DNA from 3 places in the Marinobacter sp. B-21 genome. Region 1 is predicted to be linked to each of the others. Evidence: predicted binding sites of a transcription regulator. Region 1 holds the regulator's gene; each other region holds the start of a gene.

Region 1 (6,499 bases):
CTCGGCAAGCTCCACGCCTTCCCGGCCGTTGGTGGCAGCGCCGACGACCTTGATCTGGCCGGAGCTGGTCAGGATTTCCGTCAGCCGTTTTCGAAAAAACCCTGAATCGTCAACGACCAGGACAGAAACTGTCATCCACTTCTCCTACCCATTCCATTGTCACCTGCCGGTCACGACTTAACCGTAGTGTTGCAGCAGGCTGGGAACATCAATAATCAGCGCGATTCGACCATCACCGGTGATCGTGGCGCCGGCCATACCCGGAGTACCCTGGAGTGCACGACCCAGCGGTTTGATCACCACCTCTTCCTGCCCGACCAGCTGGTCGACCACAAAGCCTACCTGTTTGGTGCCCATGGCGACGATCACCACGTGGGCATTCTCCGGCGCTTCCCGGGATCCGTTGTCACGCACCAGCCAGCGTTTGATGTGGAACAGCGGGAACACTTTTTCCCGAACCACGATGCATTCCCGGCCGTCGACAACGTTGGTTTTGGTAAGATCCAGATGGAAAATCTCGACCACGTTCACCAGCGGCAAGGCAAAGGACTGGTCGCCGAGCATGATCATCAGGGTGGGCATGATCGCGAGCGTCAACGGAACCTTGATAACAATTCGCGACCCTTTACCCAACTCCGACTCAATGCTCAGTTGGCCATTGAGCTGGCCAATCTTGGTCTTGACCACATCCATGCCGACCCCACGGCCGGAGACATCCGAAATCTGATCCTTGGTCGAAAAGCCCGCGGCAAAGATCAGGTTGTAGCACTCGGTATTGGTCAGGCGATCAGCTGCATCCTGGTCGTAAATCCCCTTTTCCACCGCCTTGCGACGCAACACTTCGGGATCCATACCGGCCCCATCATCCTCGATGAACAGCAGGATGTGATCGCCTTCCTGTTCTGCCGACAGCGTGACCGTGCCCTGGCGCGGCTTGCCGGCCTTTTCCCGGACATCCGGCGCCTCAATACCGTGATCGACGGAGTTGCGGACCAGGTGCACCAGTGGGTCGGAAAGTGCCTCCACCAGGTTCTTGTCGAGGTCGGTTTCCTCGCCATGCATCACCAGATTCACCTCTTTCTTGAGGCTTCTGGCAAGATCCCGGACCACCCGCGGGAAACGCCCGAACACTTTTTTGATCGGCTGCATGCGGGTCTGCATCACGGCAGACTGAAGATCGGTCGTTACCACATCCAGGTTCGAGACCGCCTTGTGCATGTGTTCGTCTTCGCTTGCCGCACCGAGGCGCTGTAAACGGTTCCGAACCAGCACCAGCTCGCCCACCATGTTCATGATGTCATCCAGGCGCTTGGTGTCGACGCGCACGGTGGTTTCTGCGGCCGGGGCATGCTCCCTGGATGGCATGGCCGGTGCCGCACCGCCTTTGGTGCCCGGTCTGTCAGCGGATTTCGGTTCTTCCTTCGGTTTTTCCGCCTTGGGTGGCTCGGCTTTCGGCTTCTCCGGTTTTTGCGGCGAAGCCGGCTGGCCGCCGACGGTCGGGCTTCCGCCCTTGCCGTGGAGATCGTCCAGCAGCTTCTCGAATTCATCGTCTGTGATCAGGTCATCGCTGCCGCCGGTTTCAGTCTTCGGGGACGGTTTTTCGTCTTCCTTGCCGGGAGTCTCATCCCTGGCAGGCGCACCGGCAAACTGACCTTTGCCATGCAACTGGTCCAGAAGCGCCTCAAACTCATCATCGCTGATCTCGTCATCACCGGAACTCTCGTTCTTGCCGGCTCCAGCGTCGGGGCTGGACGGCGATGGGGGGGCGCCGGATGGCTCGTCATGCAATGCATCCAGCAACTTCTCGAATTCGTCGTCGGTGATGTCGCCCCCGTCTTCCGTCGGGTCGTCTTCCGTCGTTTGTTCCTGCTGTGGGGTGGTGGCCGGGGCAACACTTTCGACCTCCGGCCGTGCCAGAGCGTCGAGCGCTGCAATCAATTCGTCGGGGGCGGGCGTCAGTTCTTCGTGGTTCCGGACCTGCTCAAACATCGCGTTGACGTTATCGAGGGCTTCCAGAACCACATCCATCAGCTCTGAATCCACCTTGCGCTTGTGATTGCGCAGGATATCGAACACGTTCTCGGCGGAATGGCAGCAATTGACCAAAGCATCAAGCTGCAGGAAGCCTGCCCCACCCTTGACAGTGTGGAAACCACGGAAGATGGCGTTGAGCAGATCACTGTCATCAGGATGTTGCTCAAGGTCTACCAACTGCTCTGACAGCTTTTCGAGTATTTCGCCGGCCTCTACCAGAAAGTCCTGCAAAATCTCGTCATCAGCATCAAACGCCATGCGTTACCCTCTCTATTCAGAAACCGAGACTGGACAACAGGTCATCCACATCGTCCTGTCCCGAGACTACATCTTCACGCTCATCGGCCTTGATCTGGGGCCCGACGCCCTTTTCCGCAGATTCTTCCTGGTCATCAATCTGGTGCACGGTGCCCGTCAGCTGATCAACATGACTGGCCATCACCACCAGACTGAGCATCTGTTCCTCAACCTCTTTCACCAGCGTGGTGACTTTCTGGATGACCTGCCCGGTGAGATCCTGGAAATCCTGGGCCAGCAGTATTTCCGAGAGATTGTTGTACATGGTGTCCGCGTCCGTGGCCATGCCAGCGAAGAACTTGTCGATCCGGCCATACAACTGGCGAAATTCTGCCGGCTGCATCTCCCTGCGGCGCAAACGTTGCCACTCGTCCCGCAAGGCTGCCGCCTCGTCTCTCAGTGCGTTGGCTACCGGCATGGTTGCCTCGACCAGATCCATGGTCCGGTTGGCCGCTTCACCGGTCATATGCACCACGTATTCGAGACGGTCAGAGGCATCTGTCATTTTTGACAGCGCTTCCTGTTGTTCAGCGTTACGGGGATCTATCTGAAAGTTCCGGATCGCTTCGTGCAGGCTTCGGGTCAGTCGCCCGACCTCCCGGTACAGACTCTGATCCCTGACTTCGCTGAGTTCATTGATCAGGGTCATGGCTTTGGCATATTCGCCGGCATTGACGCTTTCAGCCAGTTCGGTTGCCTGACGCTGGAGCTTTTCCGTCACCTCTGGTTCGAGGCCCCGATGGTTCTTTTTGCTATCGCTCATGAGAGCCATCCGACCTCTGGTTACTGGATTCTTTCAAAGATTTTCTCAATCTTTTCCTTGAGCACCGCAGCAGTAAACGGCTTGACAACATAGCCATTCACGCCTGCCTGGGCAGCGGCAACAATCTGGTCCCGCTTGGCCTCTGCGGTTACCATCAGCACCGGCAGGGTTTTCAGGTTCTCGTCAGCCCTGACGGCCTTGAGCAGATCGAAACCGGACATGCCCGGCATATTCCAGTCGGTTACCAGAAAATCATACTTTCCGCTTTTGAGCATCGGCAGCGCCGTGTTGCCGTCATCGGCTTCATCGGTATTGGTGAAGCCAAGATCGCGCAGCAGGTTCTTGATGATCCGTCGCATTGTGGAAAAGTCATCCACAATGAGAATTTTCATGTTCTTGTCCAATGGGACCTCCAGTTAGTAACACCCGGAATTCGTTTGACCTTTCGGCTCGAAGTCTAGCAGGCCGCTGTTTTAACCGCTTATTGTCTGATCTTTGCTTCGGTTGTAAAGCATCGGTTACCAAAAACTACAGACTGCTCCGCTGCAGACACACAAAGGCGGTGATCAGTTGCCCGTATCCTGGCGCCAGTCCGATAACCGTCCGCGAAGGCGCAAGGCCGCCTGGCTGTGAATCTGGCTGACCCGGCTTTCACTGACGCCGAGCACCGCGCCGATTTCCTTGAGGTTCAGCTCGTCCTGGTAATACAGGCTCAGCACCAGTTTTTCCCGCTCCGGCAGTTCCTCTATAGCCTCAGCAAGACTGCGGCGGAACGCGTCGGACGAGAGTCCTTCGAGCGGATTATCCCGTGGCTCTGTCTGTTCTATCGGCAGCTCGCCGGATTCATTGAGCTCATCGAGACTAAAAAGTCGGCCGCTGTTGGAGTCGGAGAGGTAGGAATGGTACTCGGCCAGCCCCATGCCCAGTTCTTCAGCCACTTCCAGATCCTGGGCTTCCCGGCCGAGACGATCTTCAACGGCCTTGATGGCCTGGGAAATGCGGCGGGTATTACGGTGCACAGAACGGGGAACCCAGTCGCCCTTGCGGATCTCATCCACCATGGCACCGCGAATCCGGATGCCTGCGTAGGTCTCGAAGGTTGCGCCCCTGGTGGCGCTGTAGCGTTGAGCCGCCTCGAGCAGGCCGATCATTCCGGCCTGCATCAGGTCGTCAAGCTGCACAGAGGCTGGTAGCCGGGCCATCAGATGAAGGGCAATTTTCTTGACCAGAGGCGCGTGCTCCTCAACGAGCTGGGAAGGCTTCTGCGCGCCTGACTGGTTATAGATTCCGAGGTTTTTCGCCAATGTCATGTATCCGGTTTTTTTGTTTGACTGGATCCGATTCAGACTTCGACGAGCCGCTCCACAAAGAATTCCAGATGCCCACGGGGAGAGGAAGGCAGCGGCCAGTTATCAACTTTTTCCGCCAGCGCCTTGATCGCCAGGGAAGCTTTCGCCCTGGGATAGACATCCAGCACTGCCCGCTGCCGCTGAACCGCTTTTTTCACGGCTTCATCGTAAGGCACCATGCCGACATATTGTAGTGCCACATCCAGGAAGCGCTCGGTGACCCGGGTCAGTTTTTCAAACAGGTGCCGGCCTTCCTGCTCATTTCTCACCTGATTGGCAAGAATGCGGAAACGGTTGGTGCCGTAATCACGGTTCATGAGTTTGATCAGGGCGTAGCAGTCGGTGATGGAGGTGGGCTCGTCGCACACCACCAGGAGCAGCTCCTGGGAGGCTCTCAGAAAGCTCACCACTGATTCGGAAATGCCCGCGGCGGTGTCTACGATCAGCACATCAATCTGGTCACCGAGTTCGCTGAACGCGTTGATCAGCCCGGCATGCTCCATGGGGCTGAGCTGGGTCATTCGCTGGGTACCGGAGGACGCCGGTACAATCTTGATGCCACCGGGGCCATCGACCAGAACGTCCTTGAGGTCACAGTCGCCCGCCAGCACATCCTGAAGGTTCCGGTTGGCGGTAATACCGAGCAGTACATCGATATTGGCCAGCCCGAGGTCGGCATCAAGAAGCACGACTCTCCGGCCTTTCTGTGCCAGGGCAATCCCGAGGTTAACCGACACGTTACTCTTGCCGACTCCACCTTTTCCGCCGGAAACTGCAATCACCTGTACCGGTTGTGCTTTGCTCATACTGTTTTTTGTCTCTCGCCACGTTTAGCCGGGTGCTGTCTTTTCGGACGCTCGCTGTCAGTCTGTCCGCTCTCAGCGCCCGCTCTCTCAGGCTCCTTCTGCGACCGCCTGCTGTTTCTGGAGAGTTTTAAGCCGGTCCACGGCCAGCCGCACCAGCGGAACCGCTTCCGCGTGGTGCAGGTCTTCGGGAATCTTTTGCCCGTCAGTGTAGTAGGCCACCGGCAAACCGGTTTCCATCACAAAGCCGAGAGACTCGCCAAGTGTCAGGGCCTCGTCGATCTTGGTCATCACGCAGCCCGCAAGATTTGCCATCTTATAGCAATGCCAGACGGATTTCATGATGCGCGGCTGACTGGTGGCCGAGACCACCAGATGCGTCTTGACATTGTGATGGCTGCGCGCCAGTTCGGCCAGCTGTTCCTGATAGCCTTTGTCCGCACTGGTCAGCCCGGCAGTGTCGATCAGTACCAGATGACGGTCTGACAGCTCGTCCAGAATATCATCCAGACCGTGGCTCTCGTCGACGACTCGCACCGGAACATTCAGGATGCGACCGAAGACAAACAACTGCTCGTGGGCCGCCACCCGGTAGCGGTCAGTGGTGACCAGGGCCACGGAATCGGCACCATGCCTGAGCACATACCGCGCCGCCAGCTTGCCGATGGTGGTGGTTTTTCCGGAACCGGTGGGCCCCACCAGGGCAAAGACCCCGCCCTGATCCAGCCATTCTATGCGGGAAGTCCGTACGCCGGTGCACAGCATTTTGAGGGATTGCTTCCAGCCATCCTCCAGTCGCCCGGCCTTGTGGCGGCGAGAAATTGACCCCGCCAGACCGCTACCGAGACCGAACTCCTGAAGCCGCTCGGCCAGTCTCTGCTGAACCGCATTGGCTGCCGGCACCTCAGGCTCAGGCTTACCGCCCTGCATCAGGTCCTTCAGGGAACGGATCTCCGCACGCATCTGTGCCAGTTCATCGGAATAGGCCTCCCCGGACCGGACCGGAGCCGGATCCTGATCATCAAATCCGGAACCCACCACCTCCTGAACCGCCGGGAACGACGTACCGGCATAACCGCCCCCCTGGGCGGCCCGCTTTTCCCGGACCTCTCGGATTCGATCCCGGGACCGGCCGAGTTCGTCCTCAAGACGACGGTGCTGGTCCGCCTGCATTTCAGCCAGGCGGGAGCCGTTAGTGGCTTCCTGCGCCTGGTCACCCAATCGCTGACGCGCCATGTTTTCGTCGTAGTCCA
Region 2 (6,499 bases), on a different contig from region 1:
GGTAAATCCCTGTGCTATCAGGTGCCGGCCCTGGTACGGTCGGGAACGGCCATCGTCATCTCGCCGCTGATCGCACTGATGCAGGACCAGGTCGCGGCCCTGAAGGAATTGGGCGTAAAAGCCGCATTCCTCAACTCCACCATGGATTTCGAGCAGGCCCGCGCCACCGAATACGCGCTGATGACCGGCGAACTGGATCTGCTTTACTGCGCCCCGGAACGGCTGATTCAGCCACGCACCATCGAGCTGCTGCACAATGCCTCCATCGCCCTGTTTGCCATTGACGAAGCCCACTGTGTTTCCCAGTGGGGCCACGATTTCCGCTCCGATTACCTGCAGCTGAGCCTGCTGGCGGAGGCTTTTCCCGGCATACCACGGATCGCGCTGACAGCAACCGCCGATGAGCGCACCCGCAGGGAGATTGCAGAACGGCTGTCGCTCACCACGGCAAAGCACTTCGTCAGTGGTTTCGATCGCCCGAATATTCAATATCGTATCGCACCAAAGACGAACGCCAACAAACAGTTACTGGATTTTATTAAAGCAGAACACGAAGGGGACTGCGGCATCGTCTACTGCCTTTCCCGCAACAAGGTGGATGCCACGGCAAAAACCCTCGCCCAGAAAGGCTACACCGCTCTGCCCTACCACGCCGGGCTTTCAGGTGAGCAGCGGGCCCATCACCAGGAACGGTTCCTGCGGGAAGACGGTGTCATTATTGTCGCCACCATTGCCTTTGGCATGGGCATTGACAAACCCGACGTACGCTTTGTAGCCCACCTGGACCTGCCGAAAAGCCTGGAGGCTTATTACCAGGAAACCGGCCGGGCCGGACGCGACGGCAAGCCCTCCACCGCCTGGATGGTCTACGGCCTGCAGGATGTGATCAAGTTGCGGCAGATGCTTGAGGGTTCCCAAGGCAACGACCAGTTCAAGCGGGTAGAACGCCAGAAGCTGGACGCCATGCTGGGCCTTTGCGAGGTCACCAGTTGCCGCCGGCAGGTGCTTCTCCGCTACTTCGGCGACCAGCTTGATGAACCTTGCGGTAACTGCGATACCTGCCTGAATCCCCCGGAAACCTGGGACGGAACCGTTGCCGTGCAGAAGGCGCTGTCCTGCGTATTCCGCACTGGCCAGCGGTTTGGTGTGACCTATCTCATCGACGTACTGCGAGGCTCTGAAAACGAGCGCATCCTGCAATCCGGGCACCATCAGGTATCGACCTATGGGATCGGAACCGAGCTCAGTGTTAACGAATGGAAATCGGTATTCAGGCAGTTGGTGGCAAACGGTTACCTGCGGGCAGATCCGGACGGCTACGGCGCGTTGCAGCTAACTGAACAGTGCCGGCCCTTGCTGAAGGGTAAGCAGGCCATCGAATTGCGTAAAGACCCGGTGGTTAAAAAGACCTCAAGCCGCTCCGCAGGTAGCCGTGCCAGTGCACCGATAAAAGACCAGATCACCGACCAGGCCGGCTGGGAAGCCCTGCGAGCCTGCCGCAAGGCCCTCGCGGACAGGCAGGGCGTGCCTCCCTATGTGATCTTCCACGACACCACCCTGCTCGGCATGCTCGAGCGCAAACCACGCACGCTCGAAGAACTTGCGGAAGTCAGTGGTGTCGGTGCCGCAAAGCTCGGGAAATACGGCGAGATTTTCCTGGAAACAATCGCAGGTCTGGATCAGGCCTGAGTTTCAGGCCTCGGCTTTAAAGCCCTTCTTCCTCACCCGGTAGTGCACCATTCAGTCAGACCCGGAAGCGGGACACGTTCTTATTCAGCGTTGTTCCAATGCTCTCAATCTGGCCGCTGTAAACATCGTTCTCACTGGCAGCGGCAGCGGCTTCCTGGCCCTGGTCAGCAATACGGGTGACCGAGGAGTTCAGCTCTTCCGTCACCGAGGTCTGCTGCTCAGAGGCGGTGGCGATCTGGGACGTCATCTGGCTGATGGAAGTAATGGCCTCGGCAATTCGATTCAGTGCCTCCATTGCGTCCTGGGCTTTTTCCATACTGACGTTGGAAACCGCAGTTGATGCCTTCATGACCTCCACGGCATCATTGGCACCCTTCTGCAGGCGCTCGATCATGTTACTGATTTCCTCGGTGCTGGTCTGGGTGCGCTGGGCCAGGTTACGAACTTCATCGGCAACCACCGCAAAACCGCGCCCTGCCTCACCGGCCCGAGCCGCCTCAATGGCTGCGTTCAGGGCCAGCAGGTTGGTTTGCGCAGCAATGCCCTGAATCACGTCCAGCACCGTGGTGATGGAGCTCACATCCTTGCCAAGGGTATCGATCACCTCCGCAGCGGCGTTAATTTCTTTCGACAGCTTCTGAACGGCGTCCCGGGAGGCCGCGACTGTCTCCAGCGACGCACGGCTGTCACTGTCAGCTGTGTTTGCGGCATCTGCGGTCTGTTGGGCGTTCCGGGCTATTTCTCCGGCCGCAGCGGACATTTCATTGATTGCGGTTGCCACCATATCAATCTCGGCCTGTTGGCTGTCAACGCTGGCGCGGCTGGCGCTGGCAGTGTCTCTCAGAGACCTGACATTGCCGCCAAGCTCGGCACTGCCCTTCTGAACATCCCGGACCACGGTCTGGATGTTCTCAACGAACCGGTTAAAGCTTTTCGCTAACTGGCCAAACTCGTCTTTGGCACTGTCGTCCAGACGCTGGGTCAGGTCCGCATCGCCGCTGCCGATATCCGCCATGGCATTATTCAGGCGGCGAACCGGAGCCATAAGAACCTTGATACCAAGGTGCAGAACGACCAGAGAGACGATCAGGCCAATAGCAGCCATGACCAGGCCTGTCATCCGGGCACTCTGTACCGGCGCATTGATCTTGTCGTCATTGACAAAGGTACCCAGGTACCAGTTCACGCCCCGGGCTTCACTGATGGGGTGGAAGCTGGCGTTCCAGGTGCCTTCGTCATTCTCATAAACAACGGCATTGCCGCCCAGGTCCGGTTTGCCACCAATCAATCCACTGATATTTTGGCCGACCAGTTCCTGGCGGGGATGGAACAGAACCGTGCCCTGTTCGTTGATCACCGCAGCGTAGCCGGTGTCTGCCAGGGTAACCGTAGACAGCGTTTTGGCGATCGCTCCCAGGCCAATATCCGCACCGGCCACGCCTTCATACTCTCCACGTTTAACCGGCGCGAGCGTTGAAATGATCATGTCGCCGGTTCCCGCGTCCTGGTATGGCTTGGTAAAAGAAGCTCTGCCAAGACTCACGGCTTTCTTAAACCAGGGCCGCTGCCTTGGATCGAAATCCGCCGGCAGGGTCGCGTCGGCTTCAGGCGTTTGCATAAGCATGTAGCCGTCTGTCCGGCCCACGTAAGCATCCCTGAACCCGCCACCGCTCCTGATCATCTGCAGAACAAGCCGGGCCTGATCATCATCCTGAACACTTTCCAGCGCTTTTGCCGTGGCTTCGGTCATCGTCAGGCGGGTATTGAGCCACTCGGCAATACTCGACGTACTCTGCTTTACCGTGTCGTCGATCAATGCGTCGACATAGGTTTCCGTGGTGCTCTGCAGTCGTACATCGCCTGAGAGCGTGAACGCTGCCATGACCAGCAGCAGCAAAACACCGAAAGCCGTCAGGAGCTTCTGTTCGAAAGTCAGTTGCACATTCACTTCCTCGGTCAAAAAGGTGGGGGTTTGGAAAAGCGCCGGATACTACACCCGGCAGAAATTTATATCCGTTAAATCTTGTTTCGGCCCACCATGCGAAGTCTTTAACGGCTTCTGATAAACTTTCACAGTATTGACGGGTTCCAGCCCTTTGTCCTTTTTTTCAAATTAAACGGGAGCCGAACTGAATGGCCCATGAAGAACTGCATCTTAACCTCCGGAATCTGAAGCTTGAGGACTATGGCCAGCTTCAGCAACTGATGGACCGGGTCTACGATGACATCGGGGGCGCCTGGCCCAAGGAAACCATTAAGGCACTGGTAGAACAGTTCCCGGATGGGCAGATCTGTATTGAGGAAAGCGGGCAACTGGTGGCGGTAGCGCTGACTGTACTCGTGAAGTACGAACGGTTCAGTAACCCCCACACCTACGACGACCTGATCCTCCGAAACGAAAAAATCTGGCATAACGCTAATGGCGATTCGCTGTACGGGCTGGATGTGTTCATTCACCCGGAATACCGCGGTTATCGCCTGGGCCGTCGGCTCTACGAAGCCCGCAAAGAGCTCTGCCGTTCCATGAACCTGCGGGCGATTCTCGCAGGCGGGCGTATCCCGAACTATTTCAAGTACGCCGAGCAATACTCACCGGAAGAATACATTCAGCGGGTGGACCGCAAGGAAATCTACGATCCGATCCTGAGCTTTCAGCTCTCGAACGATTTCCAGGTTACCCGGCTGATGCACAAATACCTGCCGGAGGACGAAAAATCCCTCGGCTACGCCACGCTGCTGGAGTGGCGGAATATTCTGTATACCCCGCCCTCGTCGATTCTGAACGTTAAAAAGACCCAGGTTCGCCTGGGCGCCGTTCAGTGGCAGATGCGTGAATTTACCTCCGTGGAGGAAGTGCTGAAACAGGTTGAGTACTTCGTTGACGCGCTGTCTGATTACAAGAGCGACTTCGCCCTGTTCCCGGAATTTTTTAACGCGCCGCTGATGGGCCTGACTGACCAGATGGACCAGACCCGGGCCATTCGTTTCCTGGCCGGGTTTACCCAGCAGTTCCGGGAAGAAATGTCGGAAATGGCAGTGAGTTACAACATAAACATCATCACCGGCTCCATGCCGCTGATTGAAAACGACCGGGTGTACAACGTCTCATACCTGTGCCACCGTGATGGCCGGGTAGACGAGCAGCGCAAGATCCACATCACGCCCCACGAGCGCCGTGACTGGGTCATCGAGGGTGGCAACGAGTTCAAGGTGTTCGAAACCGACGCCGGCCGGGTCGCCATCATGATCTGCTACGACATCGAGTTTCCGGAGCTTGGCCGTATGGCAGCCGCCCAGGATGTGGACATTATCCTCGTGCCCTTCTGGACGGATACCAAGAACGGTTATCTGCGCGTTCGTCACTGTGCCCAGGCCCGGGCAATCGAAAACGAGTGTTATGTCGTCATCACCGGCAGCGTCGGTAACCTGCCGAAAGTTGAGAACCTGGACGTCCAGTATGCCCAGTCCTCCGTATTCTCGCCGTCTGACTTTGCCTTCCCCCACGATGCGGTGATGGCGGAGACAACGCCGAATACCGAGATGATCATGTTCTCTGACATGGATCTGGAAAAGCTGATGCTGGTGCGTAACGAGGGATCCGTTACCAATCTGAAAGACCGCCGTGTTGATATGTACGAACAGAAAAACAAGTGATTTGGCCCGGGCAGCCAGGCCAGGCTGTTGAAAAACTGCCTTAGGGGGCCATCGTATGGCACTGATGGCGTTGCAAAACCAAAAGTCAGTGTCTATTGTTTAATCAATATCCAACCTGTCTCCCAATGAGGTAGGTTGCTGTGGATACGGAAATCACCAGAGAACCTGAATTCATGAATGAAGCATTGCCGGATCTTGTCGCCCATTTCAAAGTCAGGCAGGGCCTTTTCAAAAAGGAACTTGTCGAAGCCTCCCTGTATGAACTGGACGGCTACGGGTGTGTTATAAAAACCGACAGGGTATTCAACCCGGGCGATACCCTGGTGCTGGATCTGGTTATGGATATGCCCTTTGACAAGATCCGTGCCGAAGGAATGTCTGGCCTGGTGACCGAGCGCAGAAAGCATTGCAGCAATTTCTTTTATTCCATCGATTTCGTGGAATTCGACTCCAACGGAAACTCTTCCCCGGCTGAGAAACTTCGCAGGATCCGGGAAGTGCTTTCCAAAAAGCAGTCGCTCAGATCACGTCGTTCCTCAGGCTCCGTACCCGGTTTCCGGCAAATGGCCTGATTCAGATTGTTTGTTGAAACCCGTCCAGAAGGAGACATTTCATGGCGAAAAAAGCCAAACAGAACGTTGATAAAATCGTCAAGAAAGTGAATAAGGAGTTCGAAAAAACCTCTTCCCAGATCGAAGGCCTTGTTAACGATGCGTTGAAGCAGTTCGACAGCCTGCAGAATCAGGTTCAGGAGCCGGTGCGCAAACTGCTCAAGGAAATCGACGAGCTGCGTGACCGAGAGATGAAGCGGTTCCATGAGGAGTTCGAGCGTCGCCTGAACGAATTCCACGAGCTGCAGAGCAGCATTCTGGAGCGGCTCGGTGTCGCCTCTAAAGAGGCGGGCGCCGAGGTGAAGAAGCTGACCGATGAAGTCAGCCGGGAAGCCAGCACCGCAGCCAAGAAAGCCGCGCCGAAAAAAGCCACCAAGGCACCTGCCAAGAAGCCCGCTGACAAAAAACCTGCTGCCAGAAAAGCACCTGCCGCCAGGGCCACGAAGCCGGTGGACAGGAGCGATCTCACCCAGGTCAAAGGCATCGGGCCGGCAACCGCGAAAAAGATGAAGGATGCGGGCATCACTTCGATCGATCAGATTGCC
Region 3 (6,499 bases), on a different contig from region 1:
CCTCACCGTTTATTTCGACCTCGAAATCGTAGGTTTGCCCGCTTTCAAATGCTTCCTGGAGAGAGGTTCCCTGCAGACCCTGAATTTCCAGCTCTTGGTTAAAGTTTCTGGCCGGAATTCCGCCATCGTCGAAGGTGGCAGAAGCGACAGCAAGAGTTCCTGTTCCCCCTAAGGTCAGTATGAGGTCGTTTGAACCATCAACTGATGCGGTGAGATTGCCGTATCCGGCATCTGCAAGCTGCTCGTCGACAGCCGCAATAAAGCTGGCTTGGTCAGTTACGCCGGTCAAGTCAAATTCAACGGTCTCACTTGGCGAGCCTAATGTAATAGAGCCCGTCGCATTACCAGATCCAAAAATATAATTGGCAACGCTACCTATCGTTAGAGCGGCAGTGCCCGTGGTGTCGAGTGTGGCACCGGTAGTATTGTTGGCTGAAGTCGCCGTAACAGAGTCACTAGCGAGCTCAACGGTCGCATCAATTGGGTTCTCTCGATCGCTGGAGAACACCAATTGATCGCCCTCCGCTGCGACCGAAAGGCCTGATATCGCATCCAGGTCTTCTTGTGCGGTAATTGAGGGTGTGGCTGTCGACGGATCTTGCAAGATTCCATCGAGGCTGGAGGCAAGACCTGCTAAGTTGTTATAGGTGCCTGCCAAGTCAATATTCACGCCGTTCAGTGTAACCGAGCCAGTGATATCAAGAGAGCCATCGGCGAAGTTAAACCCGGATGCGTTCGTCTTGGTTAAGCCTGACTCTGGGTCAGATACCACTGTCAGGCCCAAACGTTCAGTTTGTTTTACAACTGCACCGATTTGACTTCCTCTGGAATCCAGCCCACTGACTGCGATTGTTTCGCCAGTGTTTGCGCCAACTTGAAATGTTTGTGTTGCAAAGGTTCCGTCGAGAACCTTCAGGCCGTTAAAAGAGGTTTGAGAAGCGATTCGATTAATCTCTGCAACTCGCTGTTGCACTTCTTGGTTCAGTGCCTTCCGGTCTGAGGTGCTGTTTGTAGCGTTGGCGGATTGAACAGCCAGTTCCCGGATTCGCTGAAGGTTGTTCGTAATCTCATCCATTGCTCCTTCAGCGGTTTGGGCCAGCGAAATGCCGTCGTTGGCATTCCGCTGGGCCATATTCAAGCCGGTGATTTGTGACTGGAAGCGCTCGGAAATTGCGAGGCCGGCGGCATCATCTTTTGCAGAGTTAATGCGTAGTCCTGATGAAAGACGCTCAAGAGCGACGTTGGCCTGCCCCTGCGAGGCATTCAAATTACGCTGGGCATTCAGCGACGCAATGTTGGTGTTAATAACCTGAGGCATATCAATTCTCCCTGCTCAGAGATGCCGGAAACACGCTGCAAAAGAATTGGGCAGTATGCCGGCGAAAATTCGTTAAATTGCCGTTTGCAGGAATGAAAGCGAAGGGCGTGCCAGTTTCTTTTTTTGTTTCTTAAGATTTTGAAAATAAAGAATACTTTTCTTTTCTTTAGGGCAGGGTCTGGGCGAGTTGCCGGGTTTTCGTCGGCGTAGCGAGGAAGAAGATTGCCGCTTTTGTGAGCGATTAAGGGGAGGGTTCGACTATTTCTGCTGAAAAAACCGTTTTTATAAAAGCCAGTAAAATCAATGTCCTGGTACTTTCTCTTTGCTATTTAACATTCCTTTACAAAATCCTGGCAAGTTTTTCTAAAGGAAGAACAGTTGGCGCCGTTAAGTAAAGCAACAGGGCGGCGCTCCCAAACCAAAAAACGGGCGCCAGACCTTTTCCATGAAAGAACGACATAAGTCAAAGGAGAAGCATTATGGCTCTCGGTATTAACACTAACGTTGCTTCATTGTCTGCTCAGAATCAGCTAGGCAACAGTCAAAAATTGAATGACCAAGCGTTGGAGCGTCTGTCTTCCGGCTTGAGAATCAACTCCGCTAAAGATGACGCGGCCGGTTTGGCAATTTCTACGCGATTTCAGTCGCAGATTTCCGGCTTGGGAGTTGCCCAGCGTAATGCCAACGACGGCATCTCGCTGGCGCAAACAGCTGAAGGTGCTCTCGATCAAATTACCAACAACTTGCAGCGGATTCGTGACCTGTCTGTTCAGTCTGCTAACGCGACCAACTCCGATTCTGACCGTGCCGCGCTTCAGGCAGAAGTCGAACAGTTGACTGCCGAGGTTGATCGAGTAGCGAGTGAAACTGACTTCAACGGTATTAAGTTGCTAGATGGTTCGTTCAAATCTCAAGCGTTTCAAGTGGGTGCGAACGTCGGGCAGACAATTAGTATTGAACAGATTGCAAGCGCGAAGAGTTCTGCTCTGGGTCAGTATCGTGGCTTTGAAAGTACTCAAGCCATTAACAATGCAGATGATGCAGCATCAACCAAAGTCGTCACTGTTGGTACTAATACTGTTCAGCTCGGTAGTGTGGCGGACGACGCCAAAGAATTGGCTGCAGCTTTCAACGACGCTGGTATTGACGGTCTCACTGCCACAGCTGGTGAAACAAAGGTGGCTGGGCAGGCTGTCTCGGTGGATGCTACGGCAGTAGGAAATGATACTCTCAACATCAACGGTACCGATATCACGATTGCTAACGCACGAGATGGTGATACAAACGTTGCCAACGCGTTAGAGGCAATTAACGCGCAATCTTCAGTGACGGGTGTTCGCGCGGTCGATACAGGAAGCGGTGTAGACTTGGTGGCAGATGATGGTCGCAACATTACCGCGACATTCACTTCAGGCGCAACCGCCTCAACTGTGTCGGATTATGGCATCACCGCGGCAGGGACAGCAGTGGGTGGATCGCTTGAACTCAGCTACAAAGCTCCTGACAATGTTAGCGGCGATCTTGCCTTTACCACTGGCTTTGACGGTACTGATTTCGCTGCTCCTCTGACTATTGCGGCGACTGGGACTGCACTGGGAGCAGTCGATATCTCTAACGAGGCAGGTGCCAACGCAGCAATTCGTTCCGCCGATGCGGCATTGGCAACAATAAACTCTACTCGGGCAGATTTGGGTGCGATTCAAAACCGGTTTGAGTCTACAATTTCTAACATTGCCTCAGCGTCGGAGAACCTGAGCGCGTCCAATAGCCGTATCCTGGACGCCGACTTCGCCGCGGAAACAGCGAAGCTCTCCAAGTCCCAGGTACTGCAGCAGGCTGGTATCTCCGTACTGGCGCAGGCCAACGCCCGTCCGCAGCAGGTTCTGTCCCTCCTGCAGTAAGGGGCTAGCGGTAACGGCCGGAACCTTCGGGTTCCGGCTTGACGCCGTTTGAGGATAGCGAGGTGAGCTATGAATGACGTTAACCTGAACAGCCCGGATCTGAAGCTGGTTCGTACCAGTGAGCAAGCACCGGCTCGGGCAATTTCGTCATCTCAGGCCGAAGGCAGGAATGCCTCCGACCTTGCTGTTTCGTCTGCCGCTGCCAGTCAGGTTCAGAGCCCCCAGGCAACTTCAGAGGCGTCGAAAGCTGAGAAGCTTCAGGCGCGCAATGAGGCCCAGCGTGAGGAACTGGACGAGGCGGTCAGTCAACTGAACGATTTTGTTCAGAACGTGCAGCGGGATCTGCAGTTTGAGGTGGATAATGAGCTCGGGCAGACCGTAGTAAGGGTGGTCGATCAGCAAACCCGGGAAGTGATTCGCCAGATTCCGGACGAAGTGGCATTGAGGTTGGCAGAAAACTTGCAGCAGGATGAGCCGCTGACGTTGTTTAACATCAAGGTGTGAGGGCTTGCCGCTTTTGCGCTGATATGGACGACGGTATTTCAGCACCGCCTTACCTTTTAGGGTTTGGCGGTGTTTTCGTTTTGGGTGCGAGTTTGAAAATGGGGTCAGAAGAAGGCTTTCTTCTGACCCCGGGCCACTCCTTCTGACCCCGAATGGCGCCGATTGTTACGCGGTGTTACAAATCGGCGTGAGAAAAAGGCAAAGTTTTGCCGCCTTTTGCCGATAAACTGGTCAGTATCGAGTTTCGCCCCCTTGAGGAGGCATGAGCATGGCAAACATATCATCGTTGGGTCTTGGTTCAGGCGTTCTGAATTCGGATCTGGTTGATCAACTGGTGCAGGCAGAGCGCGCGCCTACCGAAAACCGGCTGACTCAAAAAACGGAACAGACCCAGGCTCTGATTTCCGCCTATGGAAAGCTGCGTAGCGCCGTTACCGAATTGCGTTTGCCCATGCGCCAGCTCAGTGCCCCGGACAATCTCAAGGCCTTTTCGGCGAATTCCTCCAATGAAGACATTGCCGTGTCCGTGGATAGCACCAAGGCTAGCCGGGGCACCTACAGCGTGGAGGTGACCAGCCTTGCCGGTGCGCAGGCGCTGGCTTCCCGTGATGTGTTTGCCGACCGCGATGCAACCAGCGTCGGGCAGGGGGCGATGACTCTGAATGTTGGCGACAAAACCACGAACATCACCATTGATAGCAGCAACGACACGCTTCAGGGGCTGGCGAATGCCATCAATGATGCCGACGCCGGCGTGTCGGCGGGTGTGATTGATACCGGCAACGGTTTCCAACTGGTTCTTTCCGCGGATGAGACTGGTACCGCCAATGCCGTCAGTATTTCTGTATCGGGTGACACGGTTGGAACCGATACCGATAACCTGGGGTTGTCGCGCTTTGCCTTCAATACCGGAATGGATGTGGATTCCGGTCTGCGCGAAACCATTGCCGCTTCAGATGCGGTTATGGAAATCAACGGTGTTGAGGTTACCCGCTCCACCAATAGCTTTGAGAACGTGATTGATGGGTTGACGTTTGATATTGCCGCCACAGGCTCTTCCATTATCAAGGTTCAGCAGGATTTCGGTGCGGTTGCGGACCGGGTTCAGGGCTTTGTTGACAAATTCAACGGCCTCCAATCCACGATCGATAGTCTTGCCGGTTTTAATTCCGAGGCGGGCGTGGGCAGTCTGCTTACGGGCGATAGCACCGTGCGGACGATTCAGAACCAGTTGCGCCAGGTGTTGACCCGCGTTGTGCCGGGTCTGGAAAACTCCAGCGTTCGCAGTCTGGCGGATGTGGGCATTACCACCAACTTTGAGACTGGTGGCCTTGAGTTTGACCGGGCGAAATTTGAGGAGCAGCTCAAGAATAATCCGGATGATGTTACCGCTCTGTTTGCAGAGCAGGGGCGCACGACAGACAGCCAGGTCGAGTTTGTGCGCAGCGGATTGAACACTGAGCCCGGCCAGTACGATATCAATATTACTCAGGCAGCGACGCAGGGCTCGCTATCGGGGGCGGCCTTTGCGGCGCCGGTTACCATCGGCGCCGGCAATGACGAGCTGACGTTTCAGGTCAATGGCGAAACGTCAGTGAGTGTGCAGCTTACCCAGCAAACGTACAATTCAGCCCAAGAGCTTGCGGATGAGATCCAGGCTCAGTTGAATTCTAACAACGCCTTGAATGCGTCGGGCTCCGGGGTCCAGGTTGGCGTTGGTAGTGGCGGTGAGCTGACATTTACGTCTTCAGACTACGGCAGTGAGTCGAATGTGAGCATAGCTTCGGCTGAGGACGGATCTGCTTACGGATTGTCCGTTGCCACCGGCACGACGGGTGTTGATGTGGCTGGCACTATTGATGGCCGGACTGCCGAGGGCGATGGGCAGGTCCTGTTCCTTGGGAACGGCAACGGCGGTGCTTCCGGACTGCAGGTCCGTATACTTGGAGATCAGACTGGCAGTCGAGGTTCCATTACCTTTGTTGAAGGTGTGGCCGAGCGTACGGTTGATCTGGTAACAAGTTTCGTTGGTGCGGATGGTGCGATTGAATCCCGCACGGAGAGTCTGAACCGGGACCTGGAGCAGATTCAGCAAAACCAGGCACGTCTTGAAGAGCGAATCGCGGCTTATCGTGAACGGTTGGTCAGCCAGTTCACCGCTGCTGATTCATTGATTTCCCAGCTCAACAGCACCCAGGATTACGTAACTCAGCAACTCGCGGCGCTTGCGCCCCAAAACAACCGGAACAACAACTGACCGGCCCGGTCCGGTTAGCGAACAAAGAGGTCTAGCATGAACGGTTTACAGGCATACCAGCGAGTAAACACCCAAACCAGCATCACCGATGCGGATCCGCACAAGCTTATCCAGCTGCTTTATAACGGAGCTCTGGAGCGCATCAACATGGCGAAGGCCCGCATGCAGGCGAAGGATTATGAAGGCAAGGGTAAGCTGATCACCAAGGCCATCGAGATTATCGGTGGCCTGCGCAGCTTCCTGGATTTCGAGCAGGGCGGTGACCTCGCGGCCCGGCTCGAAGGGCTTTATGACTACATGGAGCGAACGCTGTTCCAGGCCAATGCCAAGAATGACGTGGCCAAGCTGGATGAGGTGGCTAACCTGCTGCGGTCAATCAAGGAAGGCTGGGATGGCATTCGCGAAGAAGCGATGGGGCAGCAGCAAGCTGTCTGAGTGAAGTCGGGGTCATGAAGACGGGGTCAGATGAACGCTTTCATCTGACCCCTGGTTTGCGTGTACGCTGCTACGTTAGTCAAT

The links. Region 1 encodes FliA, which starts transcription of late flagellar genes. Its sites were predicted from a motif close to CTAAAGTTTNNNNNNNNNNNGCCGNTAA; they were not measured.
Region 2: AC13C0_RS17725 (methyl-accepting chemotaxis protein) is a predicted target of FliA. The motif match lies at 3,715-3,742, and genes of this name have one in related genera.
Region 3: AC13C0_RS12530 (flagellin N-terminal helical domain-containing protein) is a predicted target of FliA. The motif match lies at 1,682-1,709, and genes of this name have one in related genera.

The regions. Positions count from the first base shown of each region.
Region 1 covers NZ_JBSXNZ010000088.1:322,529-329,027, forward strand. The annotation lists gene AC13C0_RS19615 (protein-glutamate methylesterase/protein-glutamine glutaminase) at 1-135, opposite strand, end outside; gene AC13C0_RS19620 (chemotaxis protein CheA) at 178-2,292, opposite strand; gene AC13C0_RS19625 (protein phosphatase CheZ) at 2,309-3,094, opposite strand; gene cheY (chemotaxis response regulator CheY) at 3,115-3,498, opposite strand; gene AC13C0_RS19635 (RNA polymerase sigma factor FliA) at 3,661-4,404, opposite strand; gene AC13C0_RS19640 (MinD/ParA family protein) at 4,437-5,249, opposite strand; gene flhF (flagellar biosynthesis GTPase FlhF) at 5,337-6,499, opposite strand, start outside.
Region 2 covers NZ_JBSXNZ010000087.1:55,560-62,058, forward strand. The annotation lists gene recQ (DNA helicase RecQ) at 1-1,689, shown strand, start outside; gene AC13C0_RS17725 (methyl-accepting chemotaxis protein) at 1,745-3,631, opposite strand; gene AC13C0_RS17730 (GNAT family N-acetyltransferase) at 3,823-5,343, shown strand; gene AC13C0_RS17735 (hypothetical protein) at 5,517-5,915, shown strand; gene AC13C0_RS17740 (helix-hairpin-helix domain-containing protein) at 5,957-6,499, shown strand, end outside.
Region 3 covers NZ_JBSXNZ010000079.1:13,529-20,027, reverse strand. The annotation lists gene AC13C0_RS12535 (flagellin N-terminal helical domain-containing protein) at 1-1,318, opposite strand, end outside; gene AC13C0_RS12530 (flagellin N-terminal helical domain-containing protein) at 1,798-3,219, shown strand; gene AC13C0_RS12525 (flagellar protein FlaG) at 3,289-3,723, shown strand; gene fliD (flagellar filament capping protein FliD) at 3,992-5,980, shown strand; gene fliS (flagellar export chaperone FliS) at 6,017-6,415, shown strand.